One region of the Phytohabitans sp. LJ34 genome, then DNA from elsewhere that is predicted to be linked to it. Evidence: riboswitches for the same ligand, from Rfam matches in the RefSeq annotation. Region 1 holds a riboswitch; the other holds the start of a gene.

The links. Region 1 has a riboswitch for S-adenosylmethionine ahead of thrC (threonine synthase). Riboswitches for the same ligand answer to the same signal wherever they lie in the genome.
Region 2: linked by a shared signal. The riboswitch ahead of ACTMTJ_RS20980 (aminotransferase class V-fold PLP-dependent enzyme) and the one ahead of thrC (threonine synthase) in region 1 are both predicted to bind S-adenosylmethionine.

What each region holds. Positions count from the first base shown of each region.
Region 1 covers NZ_JBQHDG010000014.1:193,220-200,188, forward strand. The annotation lists gene ACTMTJ_RS24965 (alpha/beta fold hydrolase) at 1-1,419, shown strand, start outside; gene ACTMTJ_RS24970 (ABC transporter permease) at 1,416-2,282, shown strand; SAM riboswitch class I at 2,352-2,489, shown strand; gene thrC (threonine synthase) at 2,499-3,803, shown strand; gene ACTMTJ_RS24980 (GNAT family N-acetyltransferase) at 4,108-5,127, shown strand; gene ACTMTJ_RS24985 (hypothetical protein) at 5,066-5,545, opposite strand; gene paaN (phenylacetic acid degradation protein PaaN) at 5,604-6,969, shown strand, end outside.
Region 2 covers NZ_JBQHDG010000011.1:194,082-201,050, forward strand. The annotation lists gene ACTMTJ_RS20970 (GNAT family N-acetyltransferase) at 78-674, shown strand; gene ACTMTJ_RS20975 (M15 family metallopeptidase) at 679-1,611, opposite strand; SAM riboswitch class IV at 1,653-1,771, shown strand; gene ACTMTJ_RS20980 (aminotransferase class V-fold PLP-dependent enzyme) at 1,787-3,043, shown strand; gene ACTMTJ_RS20985 (hypothetical protein) at 3,036-3,674, opposite strand; gene ACTMTJ_RS20990 (hypothetical protein) at 3,739-4,347, opposite strand; gene ACTMTJ_RS20995 (non-reducing end alpha-L-arabinofuranosidase family hydrolase) at 4,727-6,226, shown strand; gene amaB (L-piperidine-6-carboxylate dehydrogenase) at 6,433-6,969, shown strand, end outside.

The sequences.
Region 1 (6,969 bases):
CTCGCCGAGGCGGTCGACATCGCGGGCACGCCCACCGTCTCCATCCGGGCCGCGGCGCCGGCGGGCGAGGCCGTGCTTTTCGTCAAGCTCTACGACGTCGACGAAAACGGCACCGCCACGCTCCCCGGCGGCATCGTCGCGCCGGTGCGGCTGACCGGCCTGCCCGCCGACCCGGCACAGGCGCGGGCGGTCACCGTGACGCTGCCGGCGATCGTGCGGCGGGTCGAGGCCGGCCACCGGCTGCGGGTCGTCGTGGCCACCTCCGACCAGGGGTACGCGACGCCGGCCCAACCCGCCGTGTACACGGTGGCGCTCGGCGGCGACGGGATCACGGTGCCGACGGTCACGGGTGAACCCATCCCGACGACCGCGGTGCTCTGGCGCTGGGTGCTCGCCGGGCTCCTCGCCGCGGTGCTGCTGGGCCTCGCGGTGGTCCTGCTGGTCGTGCGGCGCCGGCACCGCCGCGCCGATTCCACGATCCACGAGGAGTACGCGCAGACGCCGCTCGTGGTCCGCCGGCTGCGCAAGGAGTACGCGGACGGCTTCGTCGCGGTGTCCAATGTCGACTTCACGGTCGAGCGCGGTCAGGTGATGGGGCTGCTCGGGCCGAACGGCGCGGGCAAGACGACCACGCTGCGCGTGCTGATGGGGCTGACCCAGCCGACCGGCGGGGAGATATATGTATTCGGCCACCGGCTCGTGCCCGGCTCGCCGGTGCTCTCCCGGCTCGGCGCGCTTGTCGAGGGGCCGGGCTTCATGCCCCACATGAGCGGGCTCGACAACCTCAAGGCGTACTGGCGGGCCACCGGCCGGCCGGAGGCGGACGGCCGGCTAGACGAGGCGGTCGAGATCGCCGGGCTCGGTGACTCGATCCACCGCAAGGTCCGCAAGTACAGCCACGGCATGAAGCAGCGCCTCGCGATCGCCCAGGCGATGCTGGGCCTGCCTGAGCTGCTGGTGCTCGACGAGCCGACCGACGGGCTCGACCCGCCGCAGATCGCCGAGATGCGCCGGGTGCTCAAGCGGTACGCCACCGACGGGCGGGCCGTGCTCGTGTCGAGCCACCTGCTCGCCGAGGTGGAGCAGACCTGCACCCACGCGGTTGTCGTCAACAAGGGCGAGATCGTGGCGTCCGGGCCGGTCGAGGAGATCGTGGGTGACTCGCCGACGGTGCGGCTGGACGTCTCCGACGTGGACGCGGCCGAGGCGGTGCTCCAGCGGCTCGCCGGGGTGCGTTCGGTCGCCGGCGACGGCGCCAACGGGCTGGTGGTGGACATCAACGGCACCGCGCGCAGCGAGGTGGTGGCCGAGCTCGTCCGCGCCGGCGTCGGGGTCGACCGGGTGGTGCCCCGGCGGCGGCTCGAAGACGCCTTCCTGGCCCTGGTGGGCGACAACTCGCGAGGGAGTGGTGACCGATGAGCACGGCGACGATCGGCGCGGCCACCGGTTACCGCCCGAGCCGCACGCTCACGGTGTGGCAGGAGTGGCGGCGGCAGGCGTCCCGGCGGCGCACCCAGCTCGCGCTCGGCTTCATGGTGCTGCTGCCGCTGATCGTGCTGGTCGCGTTCCAGTTCGACAGCGGGGGCGACGACGACAACGGCGGCGGCGAGTTCGCCAGCCTGATCGACCTGGCCACGTCGGGCGGGCTCAACTTCACGCTCTTCACGCTCTTCGTCTCGGCCGGCTTCCTGCTCACCGTCGTGGTGGCGCTCTTCTGCGGCGACACGGTGGCGAGCGAGGCGAGCTGGGGCAGCCTCCGCTACCTGCTGGCGGTACCGGTGCCCCGGGCCCGGCTGCTCGCGGTCAAGCTGGTCGTCGCGCTCGGGTACTCGGCCGTCGCCCTGACCCTGCTCGCCGGCACCGCCCTGCTCGTCGGCACGCTGCGCTACGGCTGGTCGCCGCTGCGCAGCACCGTGGCGGCCGAGATCCCGGCCGGGGAAGGCCTGCTGCGGCTGCTCGGCATCCTCGGCTACCTCGCGGTGGGCCTGCTGGTGGTGGCCGGGCTGGCGTTCCTGCTCTCGGTGCTCACCGACGCGCCGCTCGGCGCGGTCGGCGGGGCGGTGCTCCTCTTCATCCTCTCCAGCATCCTGGACCAGATCACCGCGCTGGGGAGCATCCGTTCCTTCCTGCCGACGCACTACAGCGACGCCTGGCTGGGGCTGCTGTCGACGCCCGTGCAGTCCGACGACATCGTCAAGGGCTGCATCTCGGCGGTCGCGTACGCCACGCTCTTCTGGTCGCTCGCCTTCTGGCGCTTCACCCGCAAAGACGTGGTGTCGTGAGGCAGATCACCGGAAAGGCGCGGTAGCCGGCTTCGCCCCGTACACTGTGTCGGGAACACACAACTGAATACCTCATCCAGAGGGGCAGAGGGATACGGCCCGATGAAGCCCCGGCAACCACCCGCGTGACTCGATGACGAGGCCAATCGCGGAGCAGGTGCCAATTCCGTCCCCGCCGCACGGTGCGGCGCAGGGGAAAGATGAGAGGACGCCTCGATGCCGTCGACACTCGACGCTACGACCATCACCACCTCGGACGCCCCCACCCAGACCAGCCCTGCCCGCGCACTCGCCTGTCGCGGCTGCGGCAAGGAGTACCCGCTCGCCGCCCAGCACGCCTGTTACGAGTGTTTCGGCCCGCTCGAGGTGGCCTACGACCAGGCCGCTCTCGCGCGGGTAACCCGGGCACAGATCGAGGCTGGCCCGCACAGCATCTGGCGTTACGCGGCGCTGCTCCCCACCGGACAGGACCCGGCGAGCCGGGTGACCCTCGACCCGGGGCTCACGCCGCTCGTCTCCGCTTCCCAGCTCGCCGCCGAGCTGGGCGTGCGCGGGCCGCTGTGGGTCAAGGACGACAGCGCCAACCCGACCCACTCGTTCAAGGACCGGGTCGTCTCGGTGGCCCTCACCGCGGCGCGCGGGCTCGGCTTCACCCGCTTCGCCTGCGCCTCCACCGGCAACCTGGCCAACTCGGTCGCCGCGCACGCGGCCCGCGCCGGTGTGCCGTCGATCGTGTTCATCCCCGGTGACCTCGAGCCCGGCAAGGTCGTCACCACGGCTGTGTACGGCGGCGACCTGGTGGCGATCGAGGGCTCGTACGACGACGTCAACCGGCTGTGCAGCGAGCTCGTCGAGACGGACGAGTTCGAAGACACCGCGTTCGTCAACGTCAACGTGCGGCCGTACTACGCGGAGGGTTCCAAGACCCTCGGGTACGAGGTGGCCGAGCAGCTGGGCTGGCGCCTGCCCGAGCAGGTGGTCATCCCGATGGCGAGCGGCGAGCTGCTCACGAAGATCGACAAGGCGTTCAGCGAGCTTGTCGAGATCGGCCTCGTCGAGGCGCCGGCCAACGGGTGGCGGGTCTTCGGCGCCCAGTCCGCCGGCTGCAACCCGATCGCCGTGGCCCTGCACAACGGCGTCAGCGACATCATCCCGGTCAAGCCGGTCGGCATCGCCAAGTCACTCAACATCGGCGACCCGGCCGCCGGGCTGTACGCGCTGGAGGCCGTGCGCCGCACCGGCGGCTGGATGGACTACGCGAGCGACGACGAGATCCGCGACGCGATCCAGCTGCTCGCCCGTACCACCGGCGTGTTCGCCGAGACGGCTGGTGGCGTGACCGTGGCCGTGCTCAAAAAGCTCGTCGAGTCGGGCAAGCTCGACCCGGACGCCGAGACGGTCGTCTTCAACACCGGCGAAGGGCTCAAGACCATCGATGCGGTGGCGGAGCAGGTCGGTCCGACGTACCGGATCAAGCCCTCGCTCCGCGGTGCCCGGGACGCCGGCCTCCTCGACTCCTGATCATGCGATTCCCGGTCACGGCCCGTGGGAGCGCGACCACGGAGGGAGCCGCAGGTAGGAAAAGTTTTACCGGGATGGGAGTTGCATTCCGTAGTCGTGAATTTGCCGTCCGTCGAGAAAACACCGCTCCGGGGACTTGACGGCGCCATCTGGACGACGCAGGATGCTCCGTGCGGGAGGGCGGTCGCCGTAGGCTTTAGCTCTAACGTCCCAGCGCCGGAGGCGCTGTGCGACCGTCCCTCCCGACCAAATCTCCCCGCAAAATCGGTCGCGACGAGCCTCCTGGCGAGGCACCCTCGGTGGCATGGACATCGCCGTCAAGCCCCTAGATCCGGCCGACGAGAAAGCCGTCGAGCAGGCCTACCAGATCACCGAGGCCGCGCTGGCCGCGGATGTGCCGGACTTCCCGCCTGTGGGGCGGCAGCGCTTCCTAGCCGAGCTGCGCCACCCGTGGCCCGGCAACGCGCACGAGCGGGCACTGGCCACGATCGACGGTGTCGCCGCCGGTTACGTGGTGATCGAGCTGCCGCAGCTCGACAACCTCGACAACGCCGAGGTCGACCTCATGGTGCATCCCGAGTATCGGCGGCGTGGCGTGGGACGCGCGCTGTACGAGTACGCCAAGGACGTGGTCCGGGGGCTGGGCCGCAAGCGGCTGATGGGCATGTCCGTCGAGACGCTGCCCGGCGGCGTGGCGCGCGATGAGGCGGGCGGCGGGTTCGCCACCGCGATGGGCGCCAAGGGCGCGCTGAGCGACGTGCGCCGGCGCCTCGACGTCACCAAGGTCGACGAGGCCGATCTCGACCGGCAGCTCGCCGCCGCCTGGGAGCGCGCGGCTGGCTATTCGCTCATCCAGTGGCGGGGCGCCACGCCCGAGGAGATCATCGACGACATCGCGTACCTCGACGGGCGGCTGACCGCCGACGCGCCGATGGGTGAGCTCGAGTGGGAGGTCGAGAAGATCGACGCCGACCGCCTCCGCGCGATGGACGCGGTCGTCATGGCCCGCGGTCGACGCCGTTACCACTCGGCGGTGCGCCACGACGAGAGCGGCAAGGTGGTGGCGTTCACCACGATCGACCTGCCCGGCACGGTCGACTGGCACGCGTTTCAACAGATCACCATCGTGGAGCCGGCCCACCGGGGCCACCGCCTCGGCACGGTCGTCAAGCTGGAAAACTTCCGCTACGCCCGGGTGCACGAGCCGGGGCTGCGGGCGATCGACACGTGGAACGCGGCGGTCAACGACCACATGATCTCGATCAACGAGGCGATGGGCTTCCGCCCCGTCGACGGCTGGCAGAACTGGCAGCACGACCTATAGCGGCGCCGGCCCGCGAGGCCCAGGGACGCAGTGGGAGCTGGTGGTAGCCACCGGCCGCCAGCCCCGCGTGCTTTTCGAAGAAGTTGCGGCAGCCGTATCCGCCGGTCATCAGGTACGAGTACGCGGAGGCGGCGGCGTAGAGCGGGAAGAAGAAGGGGCCGAGCACCGCGTACTGGGCGACGTGGCGGGTCTCGTGGGCGAGCAGCTCCGCCCGGTCCGGGTCGAGCAGCCAGTCGGCCGGGCGCTTGGTGAAGACCACCGTGCCGACGGTGAAGCACGACTGCTTCGGCAGGCGCAGGCGGTAGCCGCCGGCCACCAAGACGCCGCCCGGTCCGCGCGCGAGGCGGGTGCGCGTGGCGGCGGACAGCACCACGGCGGCGAGCGTCGTGCCGTTAACCCACGTCAGCGTGGCACGCACCGTAGGCCACCTCGGCATAGTCACCAGCATCTCACTTGGAGTGGGGCATGATGGCGGCATGACGGACACCCCACGCCATCTGTACGACAAGCACGCCGACACCCTCTCGCGTGCGCTCACCGCGATCTCCGAGCGCGGTTACTGGTCGGCCTACCCCGAGTCGCCCAGCCCCCGCGTGTACGGCGAGACGGCCGCCGCCGACGGCGAAGCCGCCTTCCGGGCGTACCACAACAATCGCTTCCCGCTCGACCAGCCCGGCACCGACGGCTGGATCGCGACCGAGGCGAGCCCGTTCGGCGTCGAGCTCGCGGTGACCTACCCGCACGCCGACGCCGGCGCGCTGGTCGCCGCGGCGACCGCCGCGCTGCCGGCCTGGCGCGACGCCGGCCCGCAGGTCCGCGTCGGCGTCTGCCTGGAGATCCTGGCCCGGCTGCACGCGCACGTCTTCGAGCTCGCCAACGCCGTGCAGTTCACCAGCGGGCAGGCGTTCGTGATGGCGTTCCAGGCGGGCGGGGCGCACGCGCTCGACCGCGCGCTGGAGGCGCTGGCGTACTCGTACGCGGAGATGACCCGCCACCCCGGCGAGGCCGCGTGGGAGAAGCCGGCAGGCAAGGGCGACCCGCTGCGGATGACCAAGCGGTTTCACGTGGTGCCGCGCGGCATCGGTCTCGTCATCGGTTGCAACACGTTCCCGACTTGGAACTCGTACCCGGGGCTGTTCGCCTCCCTCGCCACCGGCAACCCGGTGATCGTCAAGCCGCACCCCCGGGCGGTGCTCCCGCTCGCCGTGACCGTGCGGTACGCCCGCGAGGTGCTTGCCGAGGCGGGCTTCGACCCGAATGTGGTGCTGCTCGCCCCCGAGGCGCCCGGCGAGGCGCTCGCGTCCACGCTGGCGCTGCGGCCCGAGGTCAAGATCATCGACTACACCGGCTCCACCGCGTACGGCGAGTGGCTGGAGGAAAACGCGCGCCAGGCCGCCGTGTACACGGAAAAGGCCGGCGTCAACACGATCGTGGTCGACTCCACCGACGACTTCGCCGGCATGTGCCGCAATATCGGCTTCTCGCTGACCCTCTACAGCGGACAGATGTGCACCACGCCGCAAAACGTCCTGGTGCCGGCCGGCGGCATCGGCACCGACCAGGGGCACAAGTCGTTCGACGAGGTGGCGGCCGGCATCGCTGGCGCGGTGGGCAAGCTGACCGGCGACCCGGCCCGCGCGGTCGAGCTGACCGGCGCGATCGTCAACGACGGCGTGCTCGACCGGCTCGACGAGGTCAAGTCGATCGGCGAGCCGGTGCTGGAGTCGCGGGTCGTCGACCATCCGGCGTTCGAGGGCGCGGTCGTCCGTACCCCCGTGATCCTGAAGCTGCCCGCGGACGCCGAGGAGACCTACGGCAGGGAGTGGTTCGGGCCCATCTCGT
Region 2 (6,969 bases), on a different contig from region 1:
GCAGCCAACCCCTGCGGACGGAACTCCGAGGCGCCTTTCGCGTGACGGAACGGCAACATCGAAGTAAAGGTTGAGGCGTGAGGATTACCCGTTCGACGCCGCCCGCCATCCCGGCCGGCGCCCTCGGCCCCGGTCCGCAACCCGTGCTTCCCGCTTCCGGCGGTCTGCTGTTGCGCCCTTGGGAGGCTCCCGACGCGCCGGCGTTCTTCGGCGCCTACCGGGATCCCGCCATCCAGCATTGGCACACCCGCCAGCCCTTGTCCGTGGAGCAGGTGCTCGAATGGTTCGACGGCTATCGCCAGGCTTGGGCGGGGGAGACGGCCGCGTCCTGGGCGGTGACCCGCGGCGGCGGTGAGGTGTGGGGACGTGTCGCCCTGAGCCAGATGGACCTTGATGACGGTGTCGCGGCGTGCGCCTACTGGGTGCTACCGGCCGCTCGTGGCGCGGGTGTCGCCACCCGCGCGCTGACCGCCCTGAGCGAATGGGCGCTGGGCGAGGCCGGCTTCCACCGGCTGTACCTGGATCATTCGACGCGCAACAATGCCTCCTGCCGGGTGGCGGTCAAGTCCGGTTTCGTTCTCGAGGGCACCCAGCGCAGTGCCGCCGTCCATTCCGACGGCCGGCACGACATGCACCTGCACGCCCGCGTCCGGGGTGACGACTCGCCTGTCTGACGGGTCAGCCGCCGCTGGCGGAGAAGTGCATGTAGTCCTTCAGCGATCGGTAGTCGCCGCCCCACGGCCAGCCGATCGCGGCGAAGGCCTGCACGGCCGGCCCGCCGGGCCGCACCATCCCGGGCCGTGTCTTGGCCCGGTCGAGGTACGCTGTGGCCAGCTCCGGCAGCACCACTTTGCCTTTGTGATAAGGGTTTTGGAACGGGTTGAGGTCTACGGCCAGCCCGTAGGCGTGCTGGGACCACGCGGTCTGACCTCGCACCGGCCGGCAGGCGAACGCCTCGGTCGTGTTGCCGTCACCGGTCGGCGGTGCCTTCATGTCGGCGGCGCTGGAGATCCGCATCCGCTCGATCGGGAAGTCGGCGGCGAACAGCCGGCGGAACACGGTGACGAGGTCGTCGGCCGCCCGCCTGTTGACCAGCAGCTCGCCGGTGTGGGCGCGCCCGTCGAAGCCGCGGAAGCCGACCGTGACGTAGCGCAGGTCCGCCGCGGCCACCGGGCAGCCCTTGCTCCAGCTGGACCTGGCCAGCACGCTGGCGGGCACCGCCTGCACGGTCGCGTGGAAGCGGCCGTCGGGCGGCGGTGGCAGGTCGTCGACCGTGATGATGGACCGGTTGCGCAGCTCTGGCGGGGTGTCCTGGGCCGCGGCGGACCCGTTCGGCCCCACCGGGAGGACCCGCTTTCCCAGCCACTGTGGTGCGGCGGTGGCGGCGCCGACGCGGGTGGGCGTCGGGCTGGGGGACGTGCCGCGCGCCGTCGGCGAGGCCGTAGGAGCCGGCGGCGGTGTTGCTGCCGGCCTGCTCGCCGCCGGGCCGGCCGGGTCGCCGGAGCAGCCGCCCAGGGCGTAGCCGAGGCAGACGACCACGACCAGCAGGCCCGCCACTCGGGCGGCGCCGCGGAGCACTGTCATCAGTGGCGAGTCTTGCAGCCAGGTCACCGACCGTCCACCGCGGTGGCGGTCTTGTATAGTCCGGGGAAGGTCAAGAGCGCCAGCGTCAAGCCCCGGCTCGCTGGCCGGCAACCCTCGTGTTCACGGTGGGGTGCCCCGGGTGACGACCAGACCCGTGGCCGAGCCGCGCCGCGGGTAAGCGTGAGCCTCGGAGGCCTGCCCCATGACGCTGGACATCGTCGGTGCCGATCTGCCCGTGCGGCTGCGGTCGGGGGCGACCGTCCGCTTCGCCCATCTCGACTACGCCGCATCGGCGCCGTGCGCCCGCCCCGCCGCCGCGGCGGTGGAAAGGCTGCTGCCCTGGTACGGCAGCGTGCATCGCGGCGCCGGCGTACGGTCCAGCAGGTCCACATTGGAGTACGAGCGGGCCCGTCAGGCGGTCGGCGACTTCGTCGGCGCGCGTGCCGGTGACGCGGTCGTCTTCACCCGAAACACGACCGACGCGCTCAACCTGTTGGCCCACGCCCTGCCCGCCGGCACCACCACGGTCGTGTTCGACGGTGAGCACCACGCCAACCTGCTGCCGTGGCCCAACCCGGTGCGCCTGCCCGCACCGCCCGACCCGGACGCGGCCGCCAACCTGCTCGACCGGGCGCTGGACCGGATCGAGGGGCCGGCGATCTTCGCGGTGACCGGCGCCAGCAACGTCACCGGCGAGGTGTGGCCGGTACGCCGCCTCGCCGACGTCGCGCGCGCACACCACGCCCGGACCGTCGTCGACGCGGCTCAGCTCGCGCCGCACCGGGCGGTCGACATGGCCGAACTGGGCGCCGATTACCTGGCGTTCTCCGGACACAAGCTGTACGCACCGTTCGGCGCCGGCGTGCTCGTCGGCCGATCCGACTGGCTGGACGGCGGCGAGCCGTACCTGCGCGGTGGCGGCGCGAGCGCGGCCGTCGGCGACCACCCCGGCGAGGTGACCTGGACGACCGGGCCGGCGCGCCACGAGGGCGGCACCCCGAACCTGCTCGGCGCGGTCTCGCTCGCGGCCGTGTGCGACGCCCTCACCGGCACCGACCGGGACGCGATCCACGAGCGCGAGCAGGAGCTGCTGCGGCGGCTGCGGGCCGGCCTGGCGGCAGTGCGGGGCGCGGTGCCGGTGAGCCTGTTCGACGATGCCCATCCGCGGGTGGGCATCGTCTCCCTCGCGCTGCCCGGCTACGACGTCGCGGCGGTCGCGGAGCGGCTCGGCGCCGACCACGGCATCGGCGTGCGGGCCGGGCAGTTCTGCGCGCACCCGCTCGCCCGCCGCCTGACCGGCACCACGGCGGCGGGCGGCGCCGACTGCGCCGCCGATCCCGCGGCGTTGCTGCGGATCAGCTTCGGCCTGGGTACCACCGACGACGACATCGACCGCGTCGTCGCCGCCCTCGCCGCCGAGGTAGCCGCCGACAGGGAAGGCGTGCCTGGGCTTACGTGAGCGTGAACCGTTCCGTGCCAGGTCGCCCGAGCCGGATGCCCGTAGTGCTGACCATCGTCAGAGCCGCGTGACCGATCCGGTAACCGGTCAGCGGCTTGCCGAATTGATTCTTGATACGTGCCGGTCGGGTCGCGGCGACCAGGACCGACCGGATCGCTCGGGCCTGCTGGAGAAGGAGCTGGTGCGTATCGGCGCCGACCTCGTCCTCGAACCAGCGGACGTCCAGCCAGCCGACGTCGAAGTACGCGCCGCCCGCGGCGTGCCGATAGCCAGGATCGTGGTCGCAGTAGGTGTTGTCGAGCTCATGTCGACGACAAGAACGCCACAATTCAAAGGCCGCGGCGACCGGAGGACCGTCCGGCACGGTGACCCCGTCTGCGAGGGTGACGCCGTCCGGCGGGCGCGCGCCGATTGGCAGGTGCAGGAAAGCTTGAACGCCGCGGCTGCCACACCTCATCGCGGTCGCCAGCGACTCGTGCAGGTGGATCGGGTGCAGCCCCGGCGCCCCGGGCTGCCCGCATTGCCACGCGGTCGCCGGAAACGCCATGCGCAACGCCAGATCGAACGCGTCTTCGTCGTCCGGCAGCAGCCACATGCCGACGTTTACGGTGCGGGAGCCCGCGTAGGCCATCGGCCAACGGTACGCCACTCGACGCGTGCTGGGAGGCATCGACGGGCAGGGCTTCGCTATCGGGTCAGATCGGTCGGACCGCGAAGGCGACCTCCACGTGCGGCAGTGCGTCGCGGGGGATCGCCGCCGTGACTACCGTGTGGGCGCCTAGCTCAACGCCGACGCCGTACACGTCCGGGTCGGTGTCGATGCGCGAGCCGTCCAGGACGGCGCCGTCGACCAAGACCGGGATGCCGTGGTCGACGCAGCGCTCGTACACCGGGCTGTCCAATTCGGACGGTGGATGGCTGCTCACCACGCGGGTCTGGCGGAACTGGTTGACGAGGACGTGGTTTACGTGTGCGGCCAGCACGCTCTCGATCGTGTCGAACGCGCCCGGCCGCCGGCTCCACCGGGTGCGCACACACTCCCACAGAATGGGGTAGCGCATCCGCCGGACCTGCTCCACCAGCCATTGGGGTCGGGGCCAGCGCGGCTCCGCCTCCAGCGCGTGGCGTTGCTCCGGATCCAACTCGGCGAGGTTGGCCGGATCGTCGGGCTCGTCCGGATTGCGCCACAGCGTGTAGCTGATGCTCACCTCGCACCAATCCAGCGCGCCGCCGGTGCTCACCCCGATCGCGCCCCAATCCTCCAGATGAGGCTGGGACGTGATGCCGACAACCGGCACCGGCATGTCTCGCGCCTGCTCCCGCCATCGCACGCGCGGGTCTGGCTCATCCTCACCGATGACGCCCGCAAACCTCACACCACCCAGTCTCCGGACATCGGCCATGACGTCAACCGCGACCGACGTGAGTGCGTCGTGAGTCTTGCGAATCGGTTTAGCGTGACGGTCACCGCGCGCCAAGACTTCTTTCGAAACATTTCCGAAACATCTTGACGTGGGTCACTGTCTTCGTTCACAGTCCCATGAGGGCGGTGCGCTCACTCGCACCGCCCGGGTTGGCTACCTATCGCCGTACAGCCCTACATGTTTCTGCCCGGATGCCGCCCGGAGATGTTAACGCTAACAACGGACGGTGTCGATACTGTTGTCGGAAAGGAGTGACGCTATGTCGGTCGGGTCGGCGCGTGCTGTGAGGTGGCGTCGTGGGGTGGCCGCGGCGGCGGCCGCGGTGGTCGTGGGTGGCGCGCTCGTCACGGTGGCCGCGACGTCGGCGTCGGCGGCCACTGTGGACACCACCGCCTGGTATGTACTTGTGAACCGGAACAGTGGCAAGGCTTTGGACCTGTACAACCTCGCCACCAACGACGGCGCGCGGATCACGCAGTGGACGCGTAACGACGGCGCCCAGCAGCAGTGGCAGTTCGTCGACTCCGGGGGCGGGTACTACCGGCTCAAGTCCCGCCACTCGGGCAAGGTGCTCGACGTCTACAACTGGTCCACAGCGGACGGTGGCGCGATCGTGCAATGGTCCGACCACAACGGGGCGAACCAGCAGTTCCGGCTGGCCGACTCGGACGGCGGCCACGTCCGGTTGATCAACCGGAACAGCAACAAGGCGGTCGAGATCCAGGGTGCCGCGACCAACGACGGCGGCAACGTGGTGCAGTACACGGACTGGGGCGGCAGCAACCAGCAGTGGCAACTCGTCCGCATCGGCGGGACGACGCCGACTAATCCGACGACGCCACCGCCCAGCGGGTGTGCTCTGCCGTCGACGTACCGCTGGACCTCGACCGGCTCGCTGGCGAACCCGCGGTCGGGATGGGTGTCGCTCAAGGACTTCACCTACGCCCCGTACAACGGGCGGCATCTGGTCTACGCCACCACCCACGACACCGGAACCACCTGGGGCTCGATGAACTTCGGCCTCTTCTCCAACTGGTCCGAGATGGCCTCGGCCAGCCAGAATGCGATGTCGTCGGGCACGGTGGCGCCGTCGTTGTTCTACTTCGCTCCCAGAAACATTTGGGTGCTGGCCTACCAGTGGGGTGGGACCGCGTTCTCCTACCGCACCTCCAGCGATCCGACCAATCCGAATGGCTGGTCGTCTCAGCAGGTGCTGTCCACCGCCACCATCTCCAACTCCAGCACCGGTCCGATCGACCAGGCGCTGATCGGTGACAGCAGCAACATGTACCTGTTCTTCGCCGGCGACAACGGCCGCATCTACCGGGCCAGCATGCCGATCGGGAACTTCCCGGGCAGCTTCGGCAACCAGGCCACCGTCATCATGACCGACACCACGAACAACCTGTTCGAAGCGGTCCAGGTCTACAAACTCCAGGGCCGAACCCAATACCTCATGATCGTCGAAGCCATCGGCGCGCAGGGCCGCTACTTCCGCTCGTTCACGGCCACCAGCCTGGGTGGCACCTGGACGCCGCAGGCCACCAGCGAGAGCAATCCCTTCGCCGGCAAGGCCAACAGCGGCGCCACCTGGACCAACGACATCAGCCACGGCGAACTCATCCGCAGCAACGCCGACCAGACCATGACCGTCGACCCCTGCAACCTCCAACTGCTCTACCAAGGCCGCGCCCCCAACTCCGGCGGCGACTACGGCCTCCTCCCATACCGACCGGGCCTCCTGACCCTGCAACGCTGAACACCTACGACGGCGGGCCCGGCACACCACCGGGCCCGCCGTCGCGTCAGTTGATCGCGACACCGGAGCTCCGGAGCTGGGACGAAGACTTCCTACCCCGGTCGGCGGCGGGTATCTTCTCGTCCAACCCTGACCCGCCGCGACGCTCGGCGCGGGGTCTGGCTGGGCCAGGGCGCGCTCGCGGCACCGACCAGAGGACAGAGACGATGATCACCAGCACCGCCGATCTGCGTGAGCGTGCCCGCGAGGTGCTCCTGCGGTGCGGCGTCCCGCCAGGCGCGACGTGGACGCCGGGCGCCGGCCCCGCGGGCGCGTCGACCGCCCGGACCCCGATCACCGGTGGCGACCTGTGCGATGTCGCCACCGCCAGTCCGACCGACGCCGACGCCGCGATCGCCGCCGCTCACGAAGCGTTCCGCACCTGGCGCGGCGTGCCGGCGCCCGTGCGCGGCGCGCTGGTCCGCCGCCTCGGCGAGCTTCTCCGCGAGCACCGTGAGGATCTGGCCGACCTCGTGACGCTGGAGGCCGGGAAGATCCGCTCGGAGGCGCTCGGCGAGGTGCAGGAGATGGTCGACGTCTGTGACTTCGCGGTCGGTCTGTCCCGCCAGCTGTACGGGCGCACCATGCCCTCCGAGCGACCCGGCCACCGCATGATGGAGACCTGGCATCCACTCGGTGTCGTCGGCCTGATCACCGCGTTCAACTTCCCGGTCGCGGTCTGGGCCTGGAACACCGCGGTCGCG